2 linked regions of the Methylovirgula sp. 4M-Z18 genome follow. The protein of the gene in region 1 interacts with the protein of each later gene in a pairwise test. Links are inferred from orthologs where the notes say so. Each region holds a gene or a part of one and is shown on either strand. Other genes may lie near its edges.

Region 1 (3,164 bases):
CGCCGCTATCGCGCAAAAGCCGCTGTTCCGCCGGCACAAGCCGCTGACCGTCGCGGCCTGGAACATGGTGATCGGCGCGCTCGCGCTCATCCCATTTCTGCCGGGCGCCATCGGGCAGGCGCAGACTGCGCCGGCGGCAAGCCTCTTCGCCGTCATTTATCTCGGCATCTTCCCGAGCCTGATCGGATATGCCACCTGGGCCGTCGCCTTATCGCGCCTGCCCGCCGCCCGCGCCGCGAACTTCATGTATTGCGTGCCGCCGGCCGCGACCTTGTTGGGCTTTGCGTGGCTCGGCGAAGTGCCGACCCTGCTCGGCATCATTGGCGGCGCCATGGCGATTTGCGGCGTGGTGCTGGTGAATTGGCACAAGAAATAGGCCTCCCGATCTGATCCAGCGGCAGGACCGATACGAAGAGAACGCGGAGCTAAGCGCGCCGCGTTCTCTTTCTTTCTTAAGCGGCCTCGCTTAAACAAGTATGGAACAATTCTTGCTTCTGGATCATTTGCATGCTCTCCAATTCCGACTGCAAATTGATGAAAATCACGATTGCGACACAGCCAAAGCCCGATCACGCGCAACCGCGGTGTGGCGGCGTTGCCCTTGGGGGCCGCCCATAATGGCAACAGGCGGGCGAATTTTGATCGTCCTGCATCAGGAACATTCGACGGCTGGCCGCGTCGGTTTCCTGCTGCGCCGGATGGGTTTCGATCTCGACATCCGCCGGCCCCGATTCGGCGACACGCTGCCGACGGATATGGCGGACCACGCGGGTGCGGTGGTGTTTGGCGGGCCGATGAGCGCCAATGACGAAGACGGCTATATCCGCAACGAGATCGATTGGCTCGCCAAGCCCTTGCGCGAGGACAAACCGTTCTTAGGGCTTTGCCTCGGCGCGCAGATGCTGACGCGGCATCTCGGGGCACGGGTATATAAGCATACTGACGGCCGGATCGAGGCCGGCTATTATCCCATCGCGCCGCATGCCGCCGCCCATCACGTGACGGCGCAAGAGGGTGCGCCCTTTCCTGCCTATGTGTATCAGTGGCATAGCGAAGGCTTCGACCTGCCGCGTGGCGCCACCTTGCTGGCCGAAGGCGACGAATTCCCGATTCAGGCCTATCGCTGCGGCCGAAATGCCTATGCGCTGCAATTTCATCCGGAAGTCACCTATGCGATGATCTGCCGCTGGACCACGCGCGGCGCCGAACGGCTCGCAAATTTGGGCGCGCAACCGCCCGCAGCCCATTTCGCCGGCTGGTATCAATACGACGCCATCGTCGGGCGTTGGATCAAGGAATTCCTGAAAGTTTGGCTCGAACCGGCTACCTGATGCAATCGAGCCATTGATCGGCAACCGCCGCGCGGCGGACGATGATCGAGGCCAGCGCCCGTTGATGCGGCGTCGGATGGGCGGGGTTGCGCAATTTCGGGTTGGGCAGGGCGGTCGCCATCAGCGCCGCTTCGCGCAAGGTCAGCGATTTAGCGCTCTTGCCGAAATAATGCTGCGCCGCCGCCTCGGCGCCGTAAATGCCGTCGCCCCATTCGGCAATGTTGAGATAGACTTCGATGATCCGCCGCTTCGGCCACAAGGCGTCGAGCGCCAAAGCCTCGGGGATCTCGATGCCCTTGCGGATCGCGGAGCGCCACGTGCCGAGAAAGAGATTGCGCGCCGTCTGCATCGGCACGGTCGAGGCGCCGCGCTTCGGCCCCCTCTCGCCGGCCTGGGTGATCACCTCGTTCAGCGCATCCCAATCGACGCCGTGATGATAGCAGAACTGGCCGTCCTCCGACATCAGCACCGCAGCGGGCAGATGGCCGGAGATGCGGTCGAGCGGCACCCAAACCCGGTCCACCGGCTCCAACAGGGCCCAGCGGCCAAGCATGAGCACGGAAACCGGCGGCACCTCGCGCCACACGAACAACATCACCCCCACGGCAATGCCGTAGGCGAAGCCGGCAAGCACCAGGAGACGGAACAAAAGGCGCAAAAATCGAAGGAACTTGGCCATGAGCAGGATCGTGGTGGCGACGCGGGACCCGGCGGGCCAAGCATTCAATCTAAGGGCAAGCTTAGGACCTGTCGACACTCATAGATAGGGTCTGGACGTGAGCGAATTTGACCGAGTGGCAGGAGCCATGAGGAAGCAAGGCGTCCGCCTTGCGGCGATTGGCGACGCATCAATCGGGCAAATTCGCCACGCCCCTTCGGGGTGAGGTGAAAAATGATCATCTGCCGCGTCGCAATGCTTGCCGGTACGGACGTACCGGCCGCGCAATGCTCCTTGCATATGACCATTTTTGACCTCATCCAGACCCTATCTATGAGTGTCGACAGGTCCTAATTTGGCAAAGCTTGACCTTCCCGGGCGGCTAGGGCATCTCGTCCTAAATCATTCAGAGTCCTCGCCGATGACCCCACCCTCCACCGCATTTTCCGAGCGCCTTGCCGCCGTTGCCGCCGCGATGGAGGCGACGCTCGATGCTTTGCTGAGTGCCGCCCCCCTGCCGGGGGAAATCGCTAGGCCTTCCCGCCTCATCGAAGCGATGCGCTATGCGGTGCTCGGCGGCGGCAAGCGCTTGCGGCCGTTTCTGCTGATCGAGACGGCAAGGATGCTCGGGTCCGAGGGCGAGGGCGTGCGGCGTGCGGCGGCGGCGCTCGAACTCGTCCATTGCTATTCGCTCGTCCACGACGATCTGCCGGCCATGGACGACGACGATTTGCGCCGCGGCCGCCCGACGGTGCATCGCGCCTTTGACGAGGCGACCGCCATTCTCGCCGGCGACGCGCTGCTCACCTATGCCTTCGACGTGATGGCGGACGACGCGACCCATGCGGATCCGGCCGTGCGTGCGAGGCTGGTCGCGGGGCTCGCCCGCGCGTCCGGCCTCGGCGGCATGGCCGGCGGACAGGCGCTCGATCTGGCCGCGGAACAAGCCACAGCACCGCTCAGCGAGTCTGAAATCGGCCAGCTCCAGGCCATGAAGACGGGGGCGCTGCTGCGCTTCGCGGTCGAGGCCGGCGGCCTGATCGGCAAGGCCGATGTGGGAACGCGGCAGGCTCTGGCGCGCTACGGCTCGGCGCTCGGCGCCGCCTTCCAGATCGCCGACGATATTCTCGATGCCGAGAGCGACACGGCCACGCTCGGCAAGCAGGCGGGCAAGG
Region 2 (3,182 bases), 1.3 Mb from region 1 along the record:
GCATCGACGCAGGTCTCAATGCCTTGGCCGGACTGCCGCAGCGCACAGTGAGGAGACGGTAAGATGTGGCGTATATTTCATCTCTTCGCGATCGCCGCGCTCATCGGCTCTGCGGTCTATGCCTATTCGATCAAATACGAGACGATCTATTACTCCGAACAGATCGTCAAAATTCAGCATGAGATCGACAAGGAGCACGATCAGATCGGCATGTTGCGCGCCGAATGGGCGCATCTGACGCGCCCCGAGCGCATTCAGAAATTGGCCGATCAGCATTTGCAATCGCAGGATCTGCAATTGTCGCAGATCGTGCGGGTCAGCGACTTGCCCGACCGCGGCACCAAGATCGACGACATCGGCCGCAAGCTCGACGATCTCGGACTTGCCGTGCCAACCAATACGCCCGCCGCCGGCAAAGTCGGCGCGACCGCTACGACAACCACGTCGCCAAGGTAAATCTGCATGATCGGCGAAACTCCACAGATGAACGAGCGCAAGCCTTCGATCCTGCGGCGCATTTTGCGCGTGCTGCAGATCGATTCCTTTTCGGCGCTGTTTCATACGCGACTCGACAAGAGCGGCTCGCGCCTCAAGCTCATCGCCTTCGCCTTCGTCGGCCTCTATTGCGTCATCATCGGCAAGATGGTGCATATCGGCCTCAAGCCCGACATGCAGCAGAGCTTGAAACATGCCGCCGCCGAGGCCGTCGCCGCCGCGCGTCCGGATATCCTCGATCGCCATGGGGAGATTCTCGCAACCGACGTGCGCGTGATGTCGGTGTTCGCTGAGCCGCGCCGGATCATCGACAAGGACGAGGCGGTCGAATTGCTCACCGCGGCGCTGCCCGATGTCGATGCCGATGAGCTGCGCAAGCGTATCGACTCGAAGAAGGGCTTCATCTGGGTCAAGCGCGGCGTGACGCCCAAGGAACAGCGTGACGTCTTCCGTCTCGGCCTGCCGGGCGTCGGCTTTATTCCCGAAAACAAGCGCGTCTATCCCAACGGGCCGGTCGCCGCGCATATTCTCGGCCACGTCGATCCCGACGGTCACGCCATGGGCGGCCTGGAGACCTATATCGACCGGCAGGGTCTTTCGGATTTGCATGGCGCCGGCTTCGATCTGGCGCCCGAAAACCTTGCGCCGATCACCACATCGATCGATTTGAAAGCCACCTATGCGCTGCGTGAACAGTTGCGGTGGGGCATGGACCGCTACCACGCAAAGGCGGCTGGCGGGGCGATCATGGATGTGAACACCGGCGAAGTTATTGCTCTTGTGTCGCTGCCGGACTTCGATCCAAACAATGGCGCTGACGCGCTCAGTCCGGATAAGATCAACCGTATGACGGTGGGCACCTATGAAATGGGGTCGACCTTCAAAGCGGTGACTTGGGCGATGGGGTTGGAATCCGGCCTTTTCAATCTTAATTCGTCGCTTGACGCCCGGCAAAGCCTGCCGGTCGCGGGCCATCTGATTCATGATTTTAGAGAGCCGCCCGTTATTTTCTCCTACGTTCAAGCCTTTGCCCGCTCGTCTAATATCGGGGCGGCACGTATCGCCATGCGGGTGGGAGTCGATGGCCATAAAGCGTTTCTAAGCAAGCTCGGTTTGTTTGGGCGCATGGTTACCGAACTGCCAGAGAATGCTATGCCGCAGGTGCAAAAGAATTGGAGCATATTGACAACGGCAACGGTGGCGTTTGGACAGGGTATTGCCGAGCCGCCCCTGCAGGCAGCGATGGCGGTTATGGCGATGACAAATGGTGGATATTTGATCACGCCGACTTTTTTGCGCCGGAGCGAGCAAGACGCCAGGGCCAGCGCGCCGCAGGTTGTTTCAGCGAAAACCAGCGAGGAGATGCGTTATCTGTTTCGAAACGATGCGATTGTCGGTACTGCGAGCAAGGTCAATGTTCCCGGTTATTGCGTTGGCGGTAAGACCGGCACGGCGCAAAAGGTGATCGGTCATAGCTATTCCAACGACAAGGTTCTTACGACTTTCACCGCGCTCGTACCCGCCGATAAGCCAAAATATCTGTATCTCGTCATCTTTGACGAGCCGCAGGCTTTGCCAGGGGACGGCGGTTATCACACGGCCGGTTATAATGCCGCCATTGTCACCGCCAATGCCATCAAAGAGATCTCGCCTTTGCTGAATATGCCGCCGCGGCTCGATCTGCCCGATTTGCCTGGCAATGCCGCGGGTCTGGTCAAATGCGACATGGACCCCGCCGACGTGACAGGGAGCATTAAGAGCCGATGAGACTTGATGTCCTCGTTCCCGAGATTATCGATCAGGCCGCGGATTTCGCCGTGCGGCAAGCGGAAGGCTTGACTGCCGACAGCCGGGCCGTGTTGCCCGGATATGTCTTTTTCGCGGTCCCGGGCACGAAATCCGACGGTCTTGCCTATGCCGACCAGGCGGCGGCGCATGGTGCGCTGGCGATCGTCGCCGAGCATAAGCCCGAGAGCCGCGTGCGCGGCGTCGCCTATGTCGTCGTGCCGAATGTGCGGCTTGCGCTGGCCGCGGCCGCGGCGCGATTCTACTCGCATCAGCCGGACACCATCGTCGCCGTCACCGGCACGAGCGGCAAGACATCGGTCGCCGATTTCACGCGGCAGATTTTCACCCATCTGGGTTTACGCGCCGCATCGCTCGGCACGATCGGTGTCGTCAAATCGGATGGCGCGGTCTACGGTTCGCTCACGACGCCCGATCCGGTCAGCCTGCACAAGATGCTCGACGATCTGGCGCGGGAAAGAATTACCCATCTCGCCATGGAAGCCTCGTCGCACGGGCTCGATCAGCATCGTCTCGACGGCGTGCGGTTGCGTGCGGCAGCCTTCACCAATCTGTCGCGCGATCATCTTGATTATCATCCTTCGCTCGACGCTTATCTCGACGCCAAATTGCGGTTGTTCCGCGCGTTGCTGCCGGACGGGGCACCGGCGGTGATCGATGCCGACAGCGAGGTTGCCGACAAAGTGATCGCGGCTTGCGCGGAGCGCAAGCTCAGGGTCCTGACGGTCGGCGCGAAGGGTGAGGCGATCAAGCTGGAGCATGCGGAGCGCTCAGGCTTCAACACCAAGTTGCGCCTGGCGCACGGCGATCAAACCTATTCCATCACATTGCCGCTGCTTGGCGCCTTTCAGATTTCCAATGCGCTGGTCGCGGCAGGCCTT

The links.
Region 2: the proteins of mtgA (region 1) and V9T28_RS15595 interact in binary tests that used the Escherichia coli proteins (3 or more experiments, as listed by UniProt). The link is inferred for Methylovirgula sp. 4M-Z18 from one-to-one orthologs.

Annotation. Positions count from the first base shown.
Region 1 is NZ_CP149574.1:4,686,061-4,689,224, forward strand. What follows is about bases 168-3,011. They hold mtgA (monofunctional biosynthetic peptidoglycan transglycosylase), read right to left. Parts: upstream 2,011-3,011; coding sequence 1,324-2,010; downstream 168-1,323. Other genes in these bases: V9T28_RS21685 (DMT family transporter), read left to right, coding at 168-376; V9T28_RS21690 (glutamine amidotransferase), read left to right, coding at 639-1,331; V9T28_RS21700 (polyprenyl synthetase family protein), read left to right, coding at 2,411-3,011. Outside these bases: more of V9T28_RS21685, read left to right, coding at 1-167; more of V9T28_RS21700, read left to right, coding at 3,012-3,164. UniProt on the Escherichia coli protein: Peptidoglycan polymerase that catalyzes glycan chain elongation from lipid-linked precursors. May play a role in peptidoglycan assembly during cell division in collaboration with other cell division proteins.
Region 2 is NZ_CP149574.1:3,355,215-3,358,396, reverse strand. The notes cover bases 1-2,862. They hold V9T28_RS15595 (peptidoglycan D,D-transpeptidase FtsI family protein), read left to right. Parts: upstream 1-462; coding sequence 463-2,262; downstream 2,263-2,862. Other genes in these bases: ftsL (cell division protein FtsL), read left to right, coding at 64-456; rsmH (16S rRNA (cytosine(1402)-N(4))-methyltransferase RsmH), read left to right, coding at 1-62. UniProt on the Escherichia coli protein: Essential cell division protein that catalyzes cross-linking of the peptidoglycan cell wall at the division septum. Required for localization of FtsN.